One region of the Bacillus sp. H1a genome, then DNA from elsewhere that is predicted to be linked to it. Evidence: a T-box and tRNA genes for the amino acid it is inferred to sense, from the RefSeq annotation. Region 1 holds a T-box; the other holds one or more tRNA genes.
What was found. The T-box of region 1 lies ahead of U860_RS0104065 (valine--tRNA ligase). A T-box ahead of a tRNA ligase gene usually reads a tRNA of that ligase, here a tRNA-Val.
Positions count from the first base shown of each region.

Region 2: it has a tRNA-Val gene. The T-box ahead of U860_RS0104065 (valine--tRNA ligase) is inferred to sense a tRNA for this amino acid. The anticodon was not compared.

Region 1 covers NZ_AYMH01000010.1:28,354-40,833, forward strand. The annotation lists gene U860_RS0104060 (folylpolyglutamate synthase/dihydrofolate synthase family protein) at 1-870, opposite strand, end outside; gene U860_RS0104065 (valine--tRNA ligase) at 965-3,610, opposite strand; T-box leader at 3,649-3,880, opposite strand; gene ysxE (spore coat protein YsxE) at 4,002-5,027, opposite strand; gene spoVID (stage VI sporulation protein D) at 5,100-6,122, opposite strand; gene hemL (glutamate-1-semialdehyde 2,1-aminomutase) at 6,202-7,491, opposite strand; gene hemB (porphobilinogen synthase) at 7,491-8,480, opposite strand; gene hemD (uroporphyrinogen-III synthase) at 8,510-9,268, opposite strand; gene hemC (hydroxymethylbilane synthase) at 9,271-10,200, opposite strand; gene ccsA (cytochrome c biogenesis protein CcsA) at 10,216-11,049, opposite strand; gene hemA (glutamyl-tRNA reductase) at 11,067-12,401, opposite strand.
Region 2 covers NZ_AYMH01000030.1:58,848-71,327, forward strand. The annotation lists gene U860_RS0115025 (putative thiazole-containing bacteriocin maturation protein) at 1-987, opposite strand, end outside; gene odhB (2-oxoglutarate dehydrogenase complex dihydrolipoyllysine-residue succinyltransferase) at 1,113-2,372, opposite strand; gene odhA (2-oxoglutarate dehydrogenase E1 component) at 2,502-5,369, opposite strand; gene U860_RS0115040 (helix-turn-helix transcriptional regulator) at 6,195-6,404, shown strand; gene U860_RS0115045 (hypothetical protein) at 6,407-6,784, shown strand; gene U860_RS0115050 (DUF3976 domain-containing protein) at 6,813-6,995, shown strand; gene U860_RS0115055 (hypothetical protein) at 7,131-7,493, shown strand; partial or broken gene U860_RS0115060 (hypothetical protein) at 7,537-7,809, shown strand; gene U860_RS0115065 (hypothetical protein) at 7,992-8,330, opposite strand; partial or broken gene U860_RS33395 (EndoU domain-containing protein) at 8,356-8,625, opposite strand; tRNA gene U860_RS0115070 (tRNA-Val) at 8,897-8,969, opposite strand; gene U860_RS0115080 (AIPR family protein) at 9,738-11,012, shown strand; gene U860_RS0115085 (hypothetical protein) at 11,139-11,651, opposite strand; gene U860_RS0115090 (hypothetical protein) at 11,652-12,480, shown strand, end outside.

The DNA.
Region 1 (12,480 bases):
CATTTCCTCTTCATTAATTAAAAATGATAAATATGTCCTTAAATACATCACTGCCATAAGCGCTACTGCAACATTTCCTACTTGATGACTCCCTTTCATTGAAATCCGAACATCTTCAAATGAGGCGAATGGACAAGAAAAATCAAAATGTTCCCCATCTTCATTAGAATGTTTATGTAGTGATGTAAACTGTTTGCCAAGTTCATATACGTTTGCATGATTTTCCTTCGCAACTCTTTGAATTACTTGCAACGCTTCTTCATCTTGCACACCAGTAATAACCGGTACACCAGACTTAATAATCCCTGCTTTTTCATATGCAATTTCTCCTAGTGTATTTCCTAAAATATGCATATGATCGTGACCGATATTCGTAATAATCGTGAGAACAGGATGAATAACATTTGTAGAATCAAATCTTCCCCCAAGTCCCGTTTCAAATAAAACAACATCACAGAAATTAACTTTACCGAAATAACAAATTGCCATTACTGTAATAATTTCAAACTCTGTCGCTTCCCCTAAGTCCGTCTCATCTAATTTTTCAACGACTGGCTTTACCATATTTACAAGTTCCGCAATCTCTTCATCTGCAATCGGTGTGCCGTTTACACTTATACGTTCATTAAATGTTTCTATATAAGGAGATGTAAACGTTCCTACCTTATATTTTGCACCTTCTAACATGTAGCGCATATATGTTAAAGTTGAACCTTTTCCATTTGTGCCAGCAAGATGAACACATTTTATGTGACGCTCTGGATTTCCGAGCTCTTCTAGCATCCATCTCATTCTTTCTAATCCTGGTTTAATACCAAACTTCAATCGGCTATGAATCCATCCTATCGCTTCTTCGTATGTATGTATCACGTATGTTATTCCCCTTTCAAAAGACAACCTTCATAATTCTATTATACGCAAAGAAAAGAGACTCACCAATATAGTGAGTCTCTGAAAAACATTTTTATTTCTCTAGGTCAGCTAGACGTTGACGAACCGCTTCACGTTTTTCTAGATAATCTTGCTCTTTCGCACGCTCTCCGTCAATAACTGCTGCAGGAGCTTTCGCTACGAATCCTTGGTTTAAAAGTTTCTTCTGTACACGTTCTACTTCTTTATCGAACTTCTCAAGTTCTTTTTCAAGACGCGCTTTCTCTTCATCAAGATTGATAAGATCAGCTAACGGTAAGAATAACTCTGCACCTGATACGATTGCAGTCATCGCTTTTTCTGGCGCTTGTAAATCAGTTTTAATTGTTAATTCACTTGGATTACAGAAACGCTCAATGTAAGAGCTGTTTTTCGTAAGTTGAGCTAGTACCGCCTCGTCTTTTGCTTTAATTTGCATTTGAACTTTTTTACTCATTGGCGTATTTACTTCTGCACGGATGTTACGAACAGAGCGAATGATATCAACTAGAAGGTGCATTTCTGCTGCCGCCTCTTTATCTTGTAAATCTTCGCGAACTGTTGGCCATGCAGCTACTGTAATAGACTCACCTTCATGTGGTAAGTGTTGCCAAATTTTCTCTGTTACAAATGGCATGAATGGGTGTAATAGACGCATCGTTTGGTCTAGTACGTAAGCTAAAATAGAACGCGTTGTTTTCTTAGCCGCTTCATCTTCACCGTATAGTGGAAGCTTCGCCATTTCGATGTACCAGTCACAGAAATCATCCCAAATGAAGTTGTATAATGAACGACCAGCTTCACCGAACTCATATTTATCCATGTTACGTGTTACACTTTCAATCGTTTCATTTAAGCGAGTTAAAATCCACTTATCAGCAACTGATTTTTCACCAGTTAAATCGATTTCTTCATACTTCATATCATCCATGTTCATTAATACGAAACGTGATGCGTTCCAAATTTTATTAATGAAGTTCCAAGTAGATTCTACTTTTTCCATGCTGAAACGTAAATCTTGGCCTGGTGCACTTCCTGTTGATAGGAAGTAACGCATTGCATCTGCACCGTACTTCTCGATAACATCCATCGGGTCAATACCGTTACCAAGAGATTTACTCATTTTACGTCCTTGCTCATCACGAACTAAACCGTGAATTAATACATCTTTAAATGGACGCTCGCCTGTAAACTCTAAACCTTGGAAAATCATACGAGATACCCAGAAGAAGATAATGTCATAACCAGTTACTAAAGCATCTGTTGAATAGTAACGTTTAAAGTCTGCTGCATCTTCATTTGGCCAACCAAGTGTTGAGAACGGCCATAATGCTGAACTAAACCATGTATCAAGTACGTCATTATCTTGATTCCAGTTTTCAATATCTGCTGGCGCTTCTGTACCTACGTATACTTCACCAGTTTCTTTATGATACCAAGCTGGAATGCGGTGTCCCCACCATAATTGACGAGAAATACACCAGTCATGAATGTTTTCCATCCAGCGTAAGTATGTGTTTTCAAAACGTTCTGGTACGAACGTTACTTTTTCTTCTTCTTTTTGTTGAAGTTCTACCGCTTTTTCTGCAAGTGGAGCCATTTTTACGAACCATTGTGTTGATAAGTAAGGCTCAACAACTGCACCGCTACGCTCACTATGACCTACTGAGTGCATATGAGGCTCGATTTCTACTAATACGCCAGCTTCTTGTAAGTCTTTTACTAACTCTTTACGGCATTCGAAACGATCCATACCGTTGTACTTACCGGCTTTTTCGTTCATCGTTCCATCTTCGTTCATTACTAAAATACGTGGTAAGTCATGACGGTTACCTACTTCAAAGTCATTCGGGTCATGAGCTGGTGTAATTTTTACAACGCCTGTTCCGAAGTCTTTTTCTACGTATTCATCAGCAATAATCGGAATCTCACGGCCTACGATTGGAAGTGTAACTGTTTTTCCGATTAAATGTTTGTAACGATCATCTTCTGGATGTACTGCTACTGCTGTATCACCAAGCATCGTTTCTGGACGAGTTGTTGCAAGACGAATGTGACCAGAACCATCTGTTAACGGATAGTTCATATGGTAGAACGCACCTTGAACTTCTTTATGAATTACTTCAATATCAGAAAGAGCCGTGCGTGTTGCTGGGTCCCAGTTGATAATATATTCACCGCGGTAAATTAAGCCTTTTTCGTATAATTGAACGAATACTTTATTAACCGCATCAGATAAACCTTCATCTAATGTGAAACGTTCGCGAGAATAGTCTAGTCCTAAACCAACTTTCCCCCATTGTTGACGAATGTGAGAAGCGTACTCTTCTTTCCATTCCCAAGCTTTTTCAAGGAACTTCTCACGGCCAAGATCGTAACGTGAAATACCTTCTTCACGAAGTTTTCCTTCTACTTTCGCTTGTGTTGCGATACCAGCATGGTCCATTCCTGGAAGCCATAATACATCGTAACCTTGCATACGCTTTGTACGAGTTAAAATATCTTGAAGCGTCGTATCCCAAGCATGACCTAAGTGCAACTTACCAGTTACGTTTGGCGGTGGGATTACGATTGTATAAGGTTGTTTCTTTTCATCTCCTGTTGCTTCGAAATATTTGCCTTCAAGCCACCATTGATAAAGGCCTTCTTCAACGGACATATGATCATATTTAGTTGGTAAATTCTTTTCCGTGTTTGACATTATTTTCCCTCCTTAAAATAAAAAATGTCCCTCATCCAAAAAAGGACGAGGGACATCGCGGTACCACCTTTATTTACAAACAAATTCAGAATTTGCTTATACTCTTAATTTGATAACGGACAAATCCGTCTTTTCCTAATGAGAATCATTCCGTTCAGAAAAGATGCTCCAGGGCTACCTTCTAACATAACTATCTAGAGAATCTCCCAGCTAATGATTCCCCTCTCTGAAGACGTTTCATGTTATACTCTTCCCCTTCAATGCATTTATATGATTGTTAATTATTATATACAATAGTGTAAAAAACGAAACCTTATTCGTCAAGATAAATTTGAGACTACGACTTTTATCTCACAAAAAAGACAAGCAAAGAACTCCCTACTTATCTTCTTTATCCGTTCCCTTGCTGGGCAGCTTGTAATTGTGAAAGGAAATATTCTGTATTGCTAACGAGCCAATGCGATTGTTGCAGGCTTTTCACTCCGCGGAGCTCATTTTCTTCATTACGACTCTGTCTTCTTTTCGTATAAGACTCAATTTGCCGAATAAAATGCGATGGGTACGTCATATACGCAAACATAAGAAGTTGCTCCTCTTTCGTAAACGGAAAATTTTTTTGATACATTTGATACCATTCAAAGCGGTCACTCCGTGCAATTGGATATGTGTTCAAAGATCTTGAATAAAAGCTAACGATATCTTGTACGGGTGTGGCAAACTGTGATTTTTCTAAACTAATAAAATAACCGTTTCGTTCATAATCAAATAAAAAATGGTTAAGCGATACATTTCCGTGAACGAAGGTAATACGTGTTTTTTCCTTTTCTTTCATTGCATCATGCCATTCATTTAATTGTTTCGTTGCGAACTCACGTGCTCTCATAACATGGTGATAATACGTACAATATTGTAATTCAAATGGAGACATATACCACTTCGCTTCAGATTCTACAAGAAACTCTTCTAACATCTCACCATCATTTTCCCAGCGATCCGATATATTCGTATAATGCTTTTCTAAATCTTCTTCTGTATAAGTCTCCTCTTTCACCGTTTTTTGATGCAACATTCCAAGTGTCTGGAACATTTTATGATATTGATCATTATCCTCGCCGTTTCCTTCTACACGTTCTAACCAAGGCATTAAATAATAACTATACGTCCCATCACTTAAAATATAGTTCCCGTCCGTCGCATGATATATAGGTACATAATTCGAAAAACCTTTCTCCTTCAAGTATTGAATGTGATGCAAAAAGTTATTCCGCTCTAATTTTCTATCTTGTATTCTCTTTAACGCATACGGACCTTGATTCGTATAAATTTTCATTACACTTCCGTGCTCTTCCATATGCTGAGTGTCCAATCTATATTGCCTCACAATGGGTTCATAGCGATTTCGTAATTCAATATCCATACGAATAACCCTTTCTTATTCAAAACATAGCTTCTAGGAAAAGAAAAGAGGTGAGTGAAAACACTCACTCACTTATTTCACCTTTGCTTTTGAAACAGGAATATATATAATTTGCCCTGTAGTTAAATATATATCTTCTGTTTGATTTATACGGTATAGGTTTTGTACAGACGTTTCGTAACGTTCTGCAACTGATTCAATTGTATCTCCTTCTTGTACGAAATACATTCTTAACTTCGTAAATTCTTCTTCTGGTTCTTTCGTAAATATTTTCGTTAAATAAAGTGCGTTTTCATCTCGCTGCGAGTAAGCTTCTTCCTCTTGCGCTTCCTGCTTTTTCGCTTTCTCTTTCTTAAAATCTTTTCTTCCGAACAATTCAAACTGTGGCGCTTTTTCTTGCTCCTCTTCACGCTCCACATTCTCAAACTCTTCGACTTCCTCTTCTTCTATTTCCTGCTCTTTTCTTTCTTCTAGCTGGAACGGTTCAAATGCGTAATCTTCCCATCCATCTGATTCTTTATAAGCTGATACTTCTTCAAGCTGCGCTGGTCTGTTTTCGTCCTCTATAACTGAAGTTTCCTCGGCTTCAACTTCCTCCATCTCGGCATACACCGGTTCTTCCTCTTCATACTCTTCTCTCTCTTCATCACATAAACCCGAAATGGATATATCCGCTAATAGTTGTAAGCAACCATGTTCCTTTAACTCATAATCAAATTCCTCGATTGATACATATAACTCTTCAATTACTTTTACTCGATTTCTTGGAATTGATATTTCGAGTGGAAAGGAATGGACAAGCTCATTAACCCCGTCTTCCCTTGTTTCTACATAATCAATTGCCTTTGCTGGTGATAGTTCCCTTAATGAATAAGCTGAATCATCTTGCCTTGCAACGTACTCTCCCGTTAAATCTAATTGCCCTCTCACGATAACTTCATGATCAAGCTCCTCTATCTCAACGTCTGGATCTAACGAAATTGACAAAAGTTCTTCGACTTCCTGTCCTTTTTGGAACCAAACAGATTCTTTTAACGAAAATCGTAATGAATGATCTGTTGCCACTTCTTTTCCCCCTCCCAAACTATATGTCATTACAGATTTATGTTTCTGAAGGCCACTTTATGAATAAAAAAAATCGCTCCCCTTATGGAGAGCGATTTTCTCTAAGAAATTATGCTTTTAATTTTGACATTGCAATTTCAGCCGCCGCAATTGTCGCTTCAATATCTGCATCACTATGTGCTGTCGATAAGAATAAACCTTCAAATTGAGAAGGTGGTAAAAATACACCTTGTTCTACCATTTCACGATAGTAAGCTGCAAAGAATTCTAAATTCGAAGATTTTGCTGCATCGTAATTGATTACAGGCTCATCTGTAAAGAAAATACCAATCATAGAGCCTGCGCGGTTAATATGATGAGGAATGCCATGTTTTTCAGCCGCTTTACGTAATCCAGCCTCTAACATTTCTGCTTTACGCTCAAATTCCACGTACGATTCTGGTGTTAACTGTACTAACGTTTCATAACCTGCTGCCATTGCAAGTGGATTACCTGATAATGTACCCGCTTGGTAAATCGGCCCGCTTGGCGCAACCTGACGCATAATTTCTGCTTTACCACCGTATGCTCCTACCGGTAAACCACCACCGATTACTTTACCTAAACAAGTTAAATCAGGTGTTACGCCGTAGTAACCTTGTCCACAGTTGTAAGCAACGCGGAATCCTGTCATTACTTCATCAAAAATAAGCAGTGAACCGTTTTGCTCTGTCACTTCACGAAGTCCTTCTAAAAATCCTGGTTGCGGAGGAACAACCCCCATATTCCCTGCCACTGGTTCTACAATTACACAAGCGATGTCATCACCGAATTGTTCGAAAGCATATTTTACACTTTCTAAATCGTTATACGCTACTGTAATCGTATTTTTCGCTACACCTTCTGGTACACCAGGGCTATCTGGTAAACCTAACGTCGCTACACCCGAACCTGCTTTAATTAATAAAGAATCACCATGACCGTGATAACAACCAATGAATTTCAAAATTTTGTTACGCCCTGTATAACCACGTGCTAAACGTAGCGCACTCATTGTCGCCTCTGTTCCAGAGTTAACCATACGTACAATCTCAATCGATGGCACGCGCTCAATAACAAGTTTTGCTAGTTTATTTTCAATTTCTGTTGGTGCACCAAAGCTTGTTCCTTTTTCAGCAACAGCTTTTAAAGCCTCAACAACACGATCGTTCGCATGACCATGAATTAAAGGTCCCCACGATAATACGTAATCGATGTATTCATTACCATCGATATCATATACTTTAGAGCCTTTTCCACGCTCCATAAACAACGGATTCATACCAACAGACTTAAAAGCACGAACAGGGCTATTTACGCCTCCAGGCATTAAGTCTTGTGCCTCTTCAAACGCCGCAATCGACTTATCAAATTTTTTCATTATTTAGCGCCTCCTTCTTGTAACCATCTTGCTGCATCTTTTGCATGATACGTAATAATTAAGTCTGCTCCTGCGCGCTTCATGCTTATTAATTTCTCTAATACAACTTCTTTTTCGTTAATCCAGCCATTTTGTGCTGCTGCTTTAATCATAGAATATTCACCACTTACATTGTAAGCTACGACTGGTAAGTTAAAGTTATTTTTCACATCACGAACAATATCTAAGTAAGAAAGAGCTGGTTTTACAATTAAGAAGTCGGCCCCTTCCATTACATCTGATTCTGCTTCACGGAATGCTTCCATACGATTTGCTGGGTCCATTTGATATGTTTTACGATCACCGAACTGCGGTGCACCATGTGCTGCATCACGGAACGGTCCGTAAAATGCTGATGAATATTTCACAGCGTACGACATAACTGGTACGTGTGAAAAACCATTTTCATCTAACGCGTGACGAATTGCCGTTACAAATCCATCCATCATATTAGATGGAGCAATAATGTCTGCTCCTGCTTTCGCTTGGCTTACAGCTGTTTTTGCAAGAACTGCAAGAGACTCATCATTTAAAATAACGCCATCTTCAATAACACCGCAATGACCATGGCTTGTGAATTGGCATAAACATGTATCTGCAACTACTACTAGCTCAGGGAACTCATCTTTAATTTGTTTAATTGCAAGCTGTACAATTCCATGCTCACAATATGCTGATGATCCAACTTCATCCTTTTCAGCAGGTAAACCAAATACAATAACAGAACGAATACCTAAATCAACAACTTCTTGCATTTCAGCTTGCAATAAATCTAAAGAGATTTGATATACGCCTGGCATAGAAGGAACTTCATTACGAGTATTTTCTCCTTCTAATACAAAAATAGGGTAAATAAAATCTTCTGTATGTAAAAAAGTTTCACGCACAAGCGCACGCATGCCCCCGCTTTGTCTTAAACGACGATGACGATTAAATTGTAAAGAATTCATAGATTTCTATCCCCATTCTTTTATTTTGATTATGCATGTAAAGTAGATTCACAAATGCATTGTATTAACGATTCTATTGTGTATTCTTCCGGTACGATAACATCTGAAAAATAGCTCCTTGCCTCTTTTGCTGTTATCGGTCCTATACAAGCAATTGTACATTTTTTTGTCCATTCTCTCCAGTTTGTACCCTCGAGTAAATGAACAAAACTATCAACAGTTGAAGGGCTCGTAAATGTAATAATATTTACTTTCCCTAATTTCAATGCAGTTATAAGCTCTTGCTTTTTCCCTACATTCGCTTTCGTACCGTATACGATTAGCTCATCTAGAAAAACACCAAACTCCCTTAACTTTACCGGGATTACATCTCTTGCTAAGTTCCCTTTCGGAAATAAAATGCGTTCGTTTCCACTTAACTCTTTTACAAACTCCTCTGCAAATGCCTCAGCGACAAATGACGATGGAATAAAATGAACTTCATAGCCTCTTTTTTCCAACTCTAATTTTGTTTTCACACCTACTGCAGCAATTTTAATAGCTAAAGGTATTTTCTTTCTCAAACCATCCAGAAAAAAAGTTACACCATTTTTACTCGTAAAAATAACCCAGTCATACGAATGTAGTTGCCTTGCTGCACGTTGAATTTGTTGCTGAGATGTGCCTTCCATACGCAAAAGCGGAATTTCCAATGGAATTCCGCTCCTTTCTTTCACCGCTACACTCATTTGTTTCGCTTGATGCTGGGCACGTGTAATCAATACTGTTTTGCCAGCGAGAGCATCCATATTTATTGTTGCTCCTTATTTGCAGCAAGGATGAGCTCTTTTGCTCCTTGTTTAATTAAACGGTCTGCAGCTTCTAATCCTACTTGCTCTGGATCAGTTCCTAATACTGTCTCTTTCAATAAAACAGAACCGTCCATAGAACCGACAAGCGCAGTTAATTCAATTGCATCATTTTCTTTAAGGGTTGCATATCCAGCGATTGGAACTTGGCATCCACCTTCAAGTTTATGAAGGAATACTCGCTCTGCTGCCACTGTTTTTTCTGTTACTGCATCATTAATATGTGATAATAACTCCAGTAAATCCTTATCGTCTTCACGACATTCAATCGCTAATGCACCTTGTCCTACGGCTGGTACACATAACGTTTCATCTAAATGTTCTGTAATAACTTCATCATCCCAGCCCATTCTCTGTAATCCAGCTGTCGCTAAAATAATTGCATCGTAATCTTCATCTTTCAACTTACGTAAGCGTGTATCGATGTTTCCACGAATCCACTTCACTTGTAAATCTGGTCTTGCAGCTAGTAGTTGTGCACTACGTCTCAAGCTACTCGTCCCTAATATCGCCCCTTCTGCTAAGTCTTTAAACGATTCTCCGTTTTTAGAAATAAAAGCATCACGAGGGTCAACGCGCTTTGGTGTACAACCAATCGTTAATCCTTCTGGCAGTACAGCCGGCATATCTTTCATACTATGTACAGCCATATCAATTTCTTTCGTCAGTAACGCATGTTCAATTTCTTTAACAAACAAACCTTTTCCGCCTACTTTTGAAAGAGTAACGTCTAAAATAACATCACCTTTTGTGACGATTTCTTTCACTTCAAATTCATATGGTAAACCAAGCGCTTTTAATTGATCGATAAACCAATTCGTTTGTGTTAATGCTAGTTTACTCTTTCGTGAACCTACAATAATTTTGCGCATAATTCTCTCTCCTCATTATAAATACCAAAAGTGGAAATTAGATAAACTGCTTAATAGAAAAATGTTAACTAGCATTACGAGAAATGCCCCGATATTCCACTGCACAATTTTCTTACCTTGCAACACATCTGCCGCTCGTAAATATAAGCCTGCACAATATGTAAATAGGACGACAAAAGACCCGATTACTTTCGTATCATACCAATGGAAATTATCCAACTTTGTATATCCCCATATGCACCCTAATATAATTGCTAATAAGAAAAACGGAACAGAAAATAAATTTAATCCGTAAGACATAGATTCAAGCTTCGGCAAATTTCCTAATCTTCTTAATCTCGCATTCCATTTTTTCTTTTTTAATAGCCGATATTGCAATAAATACATAATAGAAAAAATAAACGATACAGTAAACGTTGCATAAGAAATAATCGCCATACCGACATGCACGTATACAAGTTCTGACACTAATTGTTCTGCAAGTACTGGCGACATCTTTCCAAGCGGTGTAAAAATAGAAAAAGCGCTTACGCCAAATGCGACAACGTTTGTAAAAAAGACTAAAAAGTCAATTCGCATAAATCGATTAATGATTAATGACATCGTAATCAATAACCAAACATAAAAATAAATCCCTGATAATAAAGTTAAAATGGGATTCGTTTCTGAATCAGTAGCCCTAAGCAACATAAAAATAGACTGCAGAACCCATACAATCGAAAGTAACCAAAAAGCAAATCGATTCGCCTTTCGGTTACTTTGGAAATAATCTATAAAATATAAACTAATGCTACAAGCATATAAAATAATTGCAATATGATAAATAATACTGTTATTTAAAAAACTCATCCGATCATCCTTCCAAATTATAAAGATGGAACGGATGGTGTCCACGCTCTTTTATGTTCTACTTCTTCCGTATCTTCTGCGGTTTCTTCCGCTTCTAAATCAAAAATCTTCGCAAATAGAGCTAATTTTTCGTCAGCTCCCTCTTCAGCAGCTAGTTCTTTAGCTACTAAAATTGGGTCTTTTAACAATTGATTAATAATACTTTTCGTATGTTTACTAATTACTTTTCTCTCACGATCACTAAGAGTTGGTATTTTTCGCTCAAGACTTTCCATCGTGTCACTTTGAATTGCTAGCGCTTTATCACGAAGAGCAGATATTAACGGCACAACACCAAGCGTACTTAACCACGTTTTAAATAACACAATTTCCTCTTCAATCATAAATTGAATTTTCTCTGCTTCTTTCAAACGTTCAGCACGGTTTGCTTCCACTACACCTTGCAGATCATCGATATCATATAAGAAAGAGCCTTCTAGTTCATCAATAGCAGGATCAATATCACGTGGTACTGCAATGTCAACCATAAATAATGGACGACCAGAGCGCATTTTCTCTACTTTCGTCATCATCTCTTTCGTAATGACATATTCTGATGCACCAGTTGAACTAATTAAAATATCCGCTTCTAATAATGCACATTGCAATTCACTTAAAGGCTTTGCATGTCCCATATATTTCTCAGCCATCACTTCCGCTTTCGTAAGCGTCCTATTCATAACTGTTACTTTACGAGCTCCACTTCCGTATAAGTTTTGCAATGCAAGTTCACCCATCTTACCAGCACCAAGAATAAGTACATGACAATCTGTTAACTCGCCAAATATTTTCTTTCCAAGCTCAACAGCAGCATAACTAACAGACATCGCACTTCCACCAATTGTCGTTTCTGAGTGCGCACGTTTTGCTAATGTAACCACTTGCTTAAACAATTCATTAAAAATTGTACCTGTCGCTTTTACTTGTTGTGCTTCTAAAAAGCTATCTTTTATTTGACCTAAAATCTGTGTCTCTCCAACAACCATAGAATCTAAACCGCATGTTACGCGGAATAAATGATCTATTGCGCCATCTTGTTCAAAAATAGACAAGTATGGTGCGACTTCTTCTATTTCAAGCTGAAACCAATCAGCTAAAAACTTCTTAATGTAATATCGTCCCGTGTGTAATTGATCCACAACAGCATAAATCTCAGTGCGATTACAAGTTGATACAATGACATTTTCTAGCACGCTCTTTTGATTTTGTAATGTAGTCATTGCTTGCTCTAGCTCTGCTGCCTGAAATGTGAGTTTCTCACGAAATTCTACAGGGGCTGTTCGATAATTTACACTAACAACAAGAATATGCACGCAGCATGTCCCCCTTCAACCGTTTTATCACTTTATCTACTATCATAATACAACTTTCCTCTTATGAATCTGACAATCG
Region 2 (12,480 bases), on a different contig from region 1:
ATGCTTTATAAAGGGATGCCACTTTCCCTCAAGTGTTTCAAAGTTTAATAAATAGAATTGCGGGTTATTCTGTCGATGTGAATCGTCAGCGACATGTTTAAACAATTCAAAAACGATAATATTTGCTAACATTGCACCTGTAATTGGTGAGAAAGGCTCTGGTGGATTTTCATTCTGCAAAGTAGCTTCATGTAGCCGATGCCATGCTGATTCCCAGCATTCTTCACGCTCTGCTGTTACGACAGGTCCAGCTAAACCGATTCTTGATAAGCATATAGCAGGGATGAAATTTTTCCCTTCATCTCTACAAATAGCATGTATTGCTCTTAAACTTTCAATATCTCCATTTTGAGAAACGTATAAAATCCAGTCGAAAGGCTCGAATACTTCATGTAAAGGACGATCGATTGTAGTATCTATTTCTTGTATAAGTACATGATCATCATTTGCATAGGCACGTTCTATTAGTTCATGAATTCGATCGTAGTTTGTTTCGGCACGATCTGTAATAAGATAATGAAATGTAGGTAAGCCGGATTCAAGCAAAGAAGAAACTAGGGAAGTAAGCATATCCCCAGAACCAATTATAAGTACATTTGCTGTGCGGTACGTTTGGAATTTTAAAGCACCTGAATGGGAATCAGCTTCTAAAAATTCAATTTGCGAAGCATATCTGTCGAGCAGTGCATCGTTTAATTCGTGAGGAGCATCTTGGCTTACATCACGAACGAAACCATTTTCATATAAAATCTCTCCAATTTCAAACACTCGATTTTGATAGGGGAGAGGGAGACCAGCCGTCAATTCCTCTAAAGAGTGATTACCATTAAACATAGGCATTAATTTCTCAATCCAATTATAAATTCCATCACCATCCATACGGAATGAACTGGAGTTATTTCGAAAATAGACACCCCCGTTTGAATCGGGGAGGAAGAAAGTATCTTTATTTGTTTTGAGTTTCGTGTGAGTCGGAAGAGTGCTCATTTTTATCCCCCTTATGTTTTGTAAGCATACATTATTAGTCTATGTAGTGCGATTTGTCCCTTATGAGCATAAAAAAAGGCTGTAGAATGGATTCATTCTACAGCCTTTAATAGACTCTTAGTCTATCAACCTTCTAATAACAATGATTTTGGATCTTCAAGCATATCTTTAACAGCAACAAGGAAGCTAACTGCTTCTTTACCATCAACAATACGGTGATCGTAAGATAGTGCAAGGTACATCATTGGACGGTTTTCCATACGCTCGTTATCGATTGCAACTGGGCGTACTTGGATTTTATGCATTCCTAGAATACCTACTTGTGGGCTGTTTAGGATTGGTGTCGACATTAGAGAACCGAACACGCCACCGTTTGTAATTGTAAACGTACCACCTTGTAATTCTTTTAATGAAAGTTTGTTATCACGTGCTTTTTTACCCAATTCACGAATTTCGCTTTCGATTTCAGCGAAGTTTAATTGGTTAGCATCGCGTACAACTGGAACAACTAATCCATCTGGAGCTGCTACTGCAATACCGATATCATAGAATTTTTTAATGATAAGCTCGTCGCCTTGAATTTCAGCATTTAATAATGGGAATTGTTTTAATGCTGCAACAACTGCTTTTGTGAAGAATGACATAAAGCCAAGACGTACATCATGTTTTTTCTCGAAAGCATCTTTGCGTTCTTTACGTAATTCCATGATTGCACTCATATCAACTTCGTTAAATGTTGTTAACATTGCAGATGTTTGTTGAACTTCTACAAGACGTTTTGCAATTGTTTGACGGCGGCGGGACATTTTCACGCGCTCAACTGGTTTTTCGAATTCAGTTTTTACAGCTGGAGCAGGAGCTGGACTTTTTGGAGCAGCCGGTGCTTCTTTTGGCGCTGTAGCATGAGCTTGTACATCGTGAGGTCTCACGCGTCCAAGTGGATCTGTGCTACGCACATCGTTTAAGTCGATTCCTAATTCACGAGCCATTTTGCGAGCAGCTGGTGATGCGATAGGACGATTTGTATTTGGTAAACCTTGAAGAGCTTTATTTTGTTCAGCACTTTGCGTTTCAGCTTTTGGTGCTTCAGTAGTTTCTTGTTTTGGTTGCTCAGCAGCTGGAGCAGGTGTGCTTACTGCAACTGCTGCGCCATTAGCATCTAAAATTGCGATAGTAGCACCAACTTCAACTGTATCTCCAGGTTCGCCTAGTAACTTCGATACAATACCTGAATCTTCTGCAATGATTTCTACATTGACTTTGTCAGTCTCAAGCTCAACAACGCTGCCACCTTTCTCAACTTTGTCGCCTACGTTGATAAGCCATTGTGAAATAGTTCCTTCTGAAATAGATTCTGCAAGCTCAGGTACTTTAATTTCGATCATTTTAAATGTCCTCCCCTTATTTGCCTAACGGTGTGTTTTGTCTTCTTTAATCTTCGGTAATCTCCATTTGTTAGCCCGACTTGGGCAGAATATCTGCCCAAGTAGAGCCTGAAAAATTCATTGTTACTTTCAGTTGCTGTAAACTTCAATTTCTTGTTTATCTTGACGGAAGTTGTACTTCACGTCTAAAGCGTGCGCAACGATTAGTTCTTGCTCAGCTTTGTGAGCGAATGGATCGCCACCAGATGGACTAGAACGATCAGGGCGTCCAATATAACCTGTTTTCACTTTATCGCCAGCAAGTTCGAACAGAATTGGAGCCATGTAATGCCATGCACCCATATTACGAGGTTCTTCTTGAACCCAAATGATTTCTTCTAAGTTTTTAAAGCGTTTAATAATAGATTGAACTTTTTCAGCAGGGAATGGGTACAACTGCTCGATACGAACCATATGAACTTCATCTAAGCTGTACTCATGCTTACCATTGTCGATCTCTGCTGCTAAGTCAATCGCCATTTTACCTGTGCTTAAAACAAGACGTTTTACTTTGTTTGGTTTCATACCAAGGTTTTCTTGTTCTAAAGCAGGTTGGAAACGTCCTTCACTTAACTCACTGCCTGTTGAAAGTGTAAGTGGGTGACGTAATAAACTTTTCGGCGTCATAATTACTAACGGTCGAACAGCTTCTGTTCCTAAGATAGATGCTTGACGACGCAAGATATGGAAGTATTGTGCCGCACTCGTTAAGTTTGCAACTGTCCAGTTATTTTCAGCAGCTAATTGTAAGAAACGCTCTGGACGTGCACTAGAATGCTCTGGTCCTTGACCTTCATAACCGTGTGGTAATAGAAGAACTAAACCTGATTTTTGACCCCATTTTGCTCTTCCTGCTGAAACATATTGATCAAATAACGCTTGCGCAGTATTTGAGAAGTCACCGTATTGCGCTTCCCACATAACAAGAGTTTCTGGAGCGAATACGTTATAACCATATTCGTAACCAACAACAGCAGCCTCTGATAACGGACTGTTATGAACAGAGAATGAAGCATTGATATTTGGTAAACGATGTAATGGTGAATATGTTTCATTTGTATCAGTATCGTGTAATACGATATGACGATGCGCGAATGTACCACGCTGTGAATCTTGACCAGTTAAACGAATTGGCGTACCTTCTTGTAAAATAGAAGCGAATGCTAACGACTCAGCAAGTGCCCATTCAATTTTACCGTTCTCTTCAAGAGCATCTTTACGGCGCTCAAGAATTTTCTTCACTTTTGGATATACGTTAAAGCCTTCAGGCCAAGATAATAGACCTTCATTAATTGCACGAAGTGAGTCAAGTTCAACACCAGTGTCAATCGGCTGGATGCCTCTTGCAACAACATCTGGAACTTTAACGTGAATTGTTGCAGCACTCGTATCAGCAGGTGGCACTTGTGCGTATTCAGCTTTTAATTGCTCTTGTATAAACTGAGTAATTGTTTCAACCTCATCTGCATTCAGAACACCAGCAGCTTGTAATTGATCTGCATAAATTGCTCTTACAGTTGGGTGATTTTTAATCTTTTTGTACACTTGTGGCTGCGTAACTGCTGGATCATCCATTTCGTTATGACCGTAGCGACGGTAACCGATTAAATCGATTAAGAAGTCTTTTTTGAACAGCGTACGATACTGAATCGCAAGGTTAGCAGCAGCAAGACAAGCTTCCGGATCATCAGCGTTCACGTGAACAATCGGAATGTCGAATCCTTTTGCAAGGTCACTCGAATATTTCGTAGAACGAGAATCATAGCTATCAGTCGTAAAGCCGACTGCATTATTTGCGATAACATGGATCGTTCCGCCAGTTTGATATGCGTTCAATCTGCTTAAGTTCAATGTTTCAGATACAATACCTTGACCAGGGAATGCAGCATCACCATGAACTAAAATTACGAATGATTTTGAAGTATCTTGTTCTGGAAGACCAGATTTTTTACGATTTTCTTGAGCTGCACGTGCGAAACCTTCCACAACAGGGTTAACGAACTCAAGATGACTTGGGTTATTTGCTAATGTAACACGAGTACTAACTTCTTCATTACCAACGACTTGTTCTCTACCTAAATGGTATTTCACGTCGCCAGTCCAGCCAGCATTTGCCTTTACGCCCTCTATTTTTGCATGTTTGAACTCAGCAAACATGTGACTATATGGTTTCTCTAATACGTGAGCAAGTACGCTTAGACGACCGCGGTGAGCCATACCAATCATGACATCTTCTACGCCACCTTTAGCACCTTCTCGAACAATTTCATCTAATACAGGTACAAGCATATCAACGCCCTCGATAGAGAAACGCTTTTGACCAACGAATGTTTTATGCAAGAATTGCTCGAAACCTTCAACAGCTGTTAAACGTTTTAAAAGAGCAGTTCGTTTTTTATTTGATAATGGTTGACGCAATGAATTTGATTCCACCATTTGATGCAACCACGCGCGTTCTTCACTATCTTGTATATGTGAAAATTCATAAGCTAAAGATTTTGTATAAACGTCTTTTAATCTATGAATTACATCAAGTGCAGTGTGAATACCTTCTGGTGCATCCTGCCATACTGTTTTAGCCGGAATCGCTTTCAAATCAGCATCGCTAAGTTCGCTCATTGCTTTCTCGATAAGAGATTGTCCATTTGCAGCATCTTCCATTGGATTAATGTGAGCCAACGTATGCCCGAAAGAACGAATCTGCTCAACAAGTTGAACGACCTTAAGAATTTTTTCAATGTTTCCTGTGTTTTGAGGAGAAAAATTTGTTGCTGTGTTGTCCCCTGTTACGACATCATCTTGGAACGCAGGAGCTCCAAAAATTTCAAAAAGCTCTTGTAATTCCGGATCAACAGAACCTGCTCCAGTTACGTAAAGATCATACTGTTCAATAACATAACCAAGGTTCGGACCATGGAACTTGGCCCAAGGGTTTGTCGTTGTATTCTTCCTCGTCATTTGTTTAAACCTCCCAATGCATATAATCCTTTTCCTATACAAAAAGGTGCATTTTGCTCTTTTCAATAATTGATGAATCAATAATCAATGTAAATGTTTTCTTTACTCTTATGTTATTACAATAATTTACATAATACCAAACACTATTACTTATCTGTTTTGTAAAAAAACATTCACAATAACTTATCACCCAAGTTAATCTTTCATGTTATAAAGTAATTTTACAGAAAAAGGGGGTGGATATATTTGGTATACCTACATTAATAACTATAATTGTTGCATTTAAATATAGGTATAATCGTTAGAATGTTTCAATAAAAACGAGTTCGAATTATGTATATTGAAATAATAAGCGCTTTCATTGATATTATACAACAATATAACGGAATATAGTATAAAAAATAAAAAATTATGAATTTAGCATAAACTTTATTTCGATAGTGTTAAATATTAAAAGGAAAATGAAGGATTTCTACAAAAAAAGTGGCTATACATAAAAAATGCTTCATAAACCGTTAGTTTCTATAAATATGGCGAAAAACACCGTAAAAACAACAGCACATTTCATTGAATAAAGAGAAGAATGAAATGGTTTAAAAAGATAAAACAAATATGGAGATATTAAATTTTTATAAAAGCGGGGAGGAGATATAGTAACGGATATATACATTGTTCCATGTTTCGTTGCAAAATAGACGTGTTGAAACTGGAAAAGTTTCTTCTATATAAATAGAAAGCAAAATAATCTATATGAATGTAAAGGAACCTTGACGTAAAGGTTCCTTTACATATATACTCGGTATAAGGAAGGAGGGAGAAATTTCCTTGGAAAATAAAATGGTCGAATACAGAAAGAAATTAGGACTATCTCAAGAAAAATTGGCTGAAAAGCTAGGGGTTTCCAGACAAACCATTATCTCAATTGAAAAGGGGAAATATGATCCATCACTTCCGTTAGCATTTGAAATCGCAAAAGCATTTCAGACAACGATAGAACATGTATTTATTTATGAAGGGAAAGAAGAGGGGGAGTAGGAATGAATTATTCACAAAAGTACTTTGTTATTATGGGAATTATTTTTCTAGTTATGAGTGGATTTATGATATTAACAGGTATAATGACGCATTCTGCACCACCAGCTATAACTTATCCATTACTTGCGATGATGATCATGTGTTTTTGCTTAAGCTACTTGCACCCGCAATTTAAAGAAAAAGATGAGCGAATGAAACTCATTCGTTATAAAGGAATGTTCTTCACCTTTTTTGCACTAACGGCATATTACCTTCTTTTCTCTATTGGTTTAAACTTAAAGGTAATTACACTATCTGCAACTGAACTATTGAACATATTAATGGCACTAACGATGAGTACAGTCTTTATCTCATTTGTTGTTTTGTCTAAAAGATATTAAGATGTAAGAGAGAAAGGAAGATTAACAAATGCAAATGATGTACGCTTTTGGTATGGGGCTTATTTTATTTTTGGCGGTATTCTTATTCATCCGTAAAGACGTCCAAGGCGGGACGTTAACGAAAAGAGGATTCTATAAATTAATTGGCTGTTTAGTCTTTATGTTTATAGCGATCATCGTATTAATCGTTCTAATTAATAAGTCATTATAGAATTTTAAAATGGGACCTTACATTTAGTAAGGTCTTTCTTTTTGAAGTTAAAACCAAAAATCACCATAAGAACTATTTACTGACTATATCGTGTATTACATAATCCAATATAATGATAGATAAGGAGAATAGTATATGAATAAAAAAACTATCTTCTTTTTATTAACATGTTTACTATTTGTAGCTAGTATTACTTATATAGTATGTAACAAGAGAGAACAAGTACCACCTATATTAGTATGGGAGGATCAGGAATACTACGTTACGAATGAACCTGCAAAAGCAGAAGAAATTGGGAAAAGGCTTGGCGAAGTTACAAAGAAAATTGAAACAAGCGAAAAGCCTACTGGAAATAGTGAATCTAATATATTACAAGAAAAAACAGAAGTGTTCGCAATGATTTTAGAAGAAGAGGATGATAAAACACCTTTAGTTGTAAAAGAACCTTATAGTGAAGAATATAGAATAGTCAGGCCGATGTTAAAACAAGTACTATAGTATAAAGTGAAGAGAAATTTTTTGATAGAGGGCAGTGAATATCATGAGGTGGAAAGCGGGAACTTTTGAAAAAATAGACACGAAGGATTCATCTATTGAGCAACTTATACATACATTCAAGGAACAAAACCTACATGGTGGAGCGGTTATAGGCTGTTTTAAAGTACATAACGAAAATTTTTTCAAAGGAATACCTTATGGAGAAGATGGACACGAGCACTTTTTCAGAAGAATCTTCAACTCTTTAGATATAATCAATAACTTAGAAGAGTTAAAAATAAATACATCAGAAAAATATAAGTTTCATTTTCAAGACAGTAACGCAGTAATTGATGATTGTCTAGGGGGAACTGTCTTTAAAATATAAGATCATGTGTAAATCTGATAAATTTCAAAAGAAACATGTATTAGATTTCAGCTAGTGATGTGTATGTTTACATGAAATAACAAAGAAAAACCGACTCCTTGTCAGGAGTTGGCTTTAATAAATATCCTACTCTAGTTAGAGTTACGGTTTCGCAAGTGATTTTCATACTCTGCTAACCATACTAACATCAAGTTTTTTAATTCAATAGTTTCAATTTCACAAGTATTTTCTCCATCTTCATAAAAACGGTGTAAAATTTTTGTGTAATCTGCTTGTATTTCTAAGTTACAACTATTTCCGCTTATCTCAAGAAAATCTAATTCCCTATTTAATACTTTATCTAAATACTGTATACCATGATTGCTATGAATATCATCTTCTAATAAAACTGCAACTAAAGAAATTTTTTCTGGTAATTCAATCATTAGGGTATTTAAGGAACCTTCATAAATTCTATATGTATATTTCATAAGTAAATAATGTCTCCTTTATAAATTAGTAGAGTGGAAATGCTGAAATGATTCTTCCGTTTGAATCAATAAATAATCTAATCTTCATACCATTTGGAGCGGTAACAATATACCTATTCCCTCTTCCGGAGTAAACTTTATTATTATATGCTACTTCAATGGCTTTGAGGACCTCTGTTCTACCCCAATGATCCGGGAAAAATGTTGAAGGTAATGTTTTAGGTACACCATTTACTGAAACTTCAGCTTCGTATACGCCATAACGGTTTGGTGGTCTTGTAACTCTTAGAATTTCTCCTTCGGCTTCCTTTACGGGAGTGAACGTTGTAAATAGAAAGTGTAAATCATTTAAGGTACGGCGAGTAGTGCGCGTTTACTTTAAACGTTTTCCTTTTAAACGATTAGAAGACAACAAAAAACCTTTCCGTTACTAACGAAATAGGAGGTTTCCATACCGACATACAGTTTGGCTGTGTACCGCAACCCTGTCGGCTAAATCAACGAGTAAATCATCGCATAAAAATAGCGCTCTACCCGTTGATAGAACGCCATTTTACCGTACTGTATGACCCCGGAGAGGCTCGAACTCACGACCTCCACCCTGTCAAGGTGGCGCTCTCCCTGCTGAGCTACGGGATCAACATTGATTTAAAGGCTTTTTCATGGATTTATATAAACGAAATTCTATTAAAAAAGCAATGGTTATTGTAAATTACGTGACCACAATGTGACCACAAAATATTAGCCTTAACTGTTTGTATATGGGTAAATCTCCTCGGTATTTGAGGGGATTTTTTATTACAAAACGCATTACACAGTTAGCATGAATTAAGTATTGGAGTAAAGAAAAGCTTTTTTAGACCAAGATGTTTATACAAGTGTATGTAGAATAGAAGCAAGGAGGGGATAATACAAAGCGAGATAATGGACTGCTTTAGAGTAAAAGATAAACTAGCAATTATGATTAGGGGTGATATCAAGAAAGGTAGGTTTGATACTTATGATGGTGGGGGATACTTTCGACATATTACAGTCCTTTTACTACAGGAACAGGATATAGCAGCCTAACCTACACGTCACTGTATATGTTTTTGATACGACACGAGGAGTTATTCCACGTTTTTTTAGTCAGGTTTCGTATATGGAAAACAAGCGATAACAGTAGTTAAAAATATTCTACTTTTATTAGTTTTGGATGTGGACTCTCCATGGATAAATTATAACGAGGATTCCCTAGGATAACTGTCGCCTCAAATGCCTATGCGAGACAGTTTTTTAATTTGTAGAAAATAGTTGTAAAATTTGGAGTTAAATTAATTGAAGAGGTTTTTCTGATTTGTTAGAATGATACTAGTTAGTGATGTGGAATACATCTTAACTAAAAATATTATTTAGGAGGTACTCGGAATGGGTAGACTCGCTCTAACATTGGTAAGGGATCAAAATAATGATCCACAAAAAAAGGTGAAAACCTATAAAGGTAAACAGTATACTAGCTATAAAGTGGATGTAAACATATTATCGCTAAGAAAATTTAAAGAGCTTTTAGACTGGGATGAAGTAAATCCAAGAGATCCAGATGACAAAGCTACACCAAGTAAAGCAATGAGAACGACATTAGCTACAGAGACGGATGATATCTTTAGCACCTTAAATGGTGGCGTTTTATTATCAGCAGAGTCGTGTGTTTTTTATAAGGATAAGAAGACAGGGCTTCACATGATAGATATCGTGTTGGCAGATCCGTCTCTTCACGGATATATTGATGGTGGGCATTCTCTAGATGTGGTAATGGATGCTGAAAATATAAAAGCAGATATACAACACATAGAGTTTGAGGTAGTTTGTGATATCGGACATGAGCTAAAGGAAAAATTGGCAGAAACAAGAAATACTAGAACACAAGTTACTCAGATTTCCTTAGCAGACCATCGGGGAGAGCTTAATCCAATAAAAGAAGTTTTATCTAATGAATGGTATGGTGAACATATAGCTTATGCCCAGAATGAATTAGGGCATATAAAATGTGAGAAGCATATTATACCTTTAATAACTGCTGTTAACCCTAAATTGTCGGACGCTGCTGTAAGACAAAGTTATACTGGAACAAGTAAGTGTTTAGAGCATTATCTAGCAGATACGGAGTTTATATCTGAATTTAAACATTTGCTTGTAGGTCTTTTGGAGTTTCACGATTATTTAAAAGAAAATATACCTGCTACTTATAACTATTATGGTTATAGTCCAGAAGGGAAACCGCTAACACCAGGGCCAGGTAAATATAAATACAGAGCATTAACAAGTATAGAAAATAAACCAGATGAAACCTTAATTTTCACGGATTTGACGAAAAAAAGCCCTTATGTTCCTAAAGGCTTCTATCTGCCAGTAATTGCGTCTATGCGACATGCGTTAAAGCTAGATGATAAAGGGGAAAGATATCAGTGGGTAGTTAGCCCAAATGAATTATATGAAGCTAACAAAAAAAATATCAATGATATCATCTTTAAATATTATTACTTGAAAGGTCAGATGCCAAACCCTACAGGGAAAATTAAGCATCTTTGGGAAGAGTTAGATAGGGTGGTTATAGATCATCTAAAGGGTATGGAAGAAAAGCGTCAAGCAGACAGATTAGCGTTACTCGAAAAATTAGCATTAGAACATGGAATAAACCTTTAATAAAAAAGGAGACCCCTAATAAGGGAGTCTCCTTTTTTATGCACAGAGAAAAGACCGATTATAAAACCGTAAGAGCAGCCTACCAGCTGCTCTAATAATATAAAAGTGGTTAAGAGGAAATCTTCTCTATAGCCTTCTGTTATTCTGCTTGTTCTTATTTATCTCTTCCGTCATGGTTTTTAATATCTTATCTTTGCTTTCTTCACTAAGGATAGTTAGATCACCCCCAAACAAACTAATAAAAAAGTTAAAATTGCTCCTGTCATCTCTCATGGAGGTTACTAAAGAAAGTATGTTATTAATTACAGGTTCAAAAATTGGTGCATTTTTATCAATATTAAATGAAAGTTCCTCCTTGATTTCTTGATTTTTCCTTTCGAGTTGTTCAAGTAAATCTCTCATCCATTTACTTTCAAAAGTTTTTTCTATATGGGTAAACTGGTCTCCTTGATAAGTAGCGTTTTCACTAAATTTCTCTTCTTGACTCTGAATCCACATTTCTTCAATTTCTAAGGCTCTTCGTTCTTCCCAATCTGCTACTTCCTCTGCTTCAGTTTCAATCCTTTCTGGGGACTTAATCTGATAAAAATTGTACAGAAAGTCTTCTATATTCTTTTCTTCCCATCCTAAATGCTTCATTTGTTTAAAGGCCTAAATAATAAACATTCAACTGAAAATAATAATACCGAAGGAGATAATTCGAATAAATCATTAATATCGTTCGTCTTTTCTTTTAATCAAGATATGTTATTTCCAGTAATAGGGAAGAGTGTTTCGCTAGATGATAAACAGTTGTTTATAAATAGTTATGAAAATTATGAAGGATATGTTGAAGGTGAAGGAAAAGACGCATATTTAAATTATTACAAATTAGGTAAGGAATATATGGATAAATATTTGGATTTAACAGTATATCTTGAAGAAGAGATCGATTATACAGATTTAATGGAAGAATTATTTAAGGAAGATAAGGTATTTAGAGATGATAAACCGGAAAATTTACCATCAGATAATGATGGACGGGAAACCTTAGGACAAACTTATAGTGAGGTAGAGCTGGGTACTACAGTAGAGCGGGGACCTCAACGTAGTTCATTAAGTAGCAATAAGCAAGGGTTTCCATCGTTTACTAAATTAGAGATGGAGGTAATCAAAGAAACTATTAAGAAAAATGCATCTAAAGTAGAACCTAGAAAAGTTAAAAGACTTAAAAATGCATTAATTATGTTAAAGAAATTAAACAAAGAAACGGATAGTGTAGCAGTAGGAAATGGTTATGAGGAGGAAATAAGAGACTTTATCCTTAACTTTCTTGAGATTAAACATAGTGAAAAACAAAGTACTGGTTCAGCACATAATGAAATAGCTGCAACCATTGAAAATTCCGTAAAAGATAAGTTAAGTGACTCTCAAGATAAGATGAGCAGACAGCTTAAGTTTACGGAGTATTTTATACATAATAAGATTA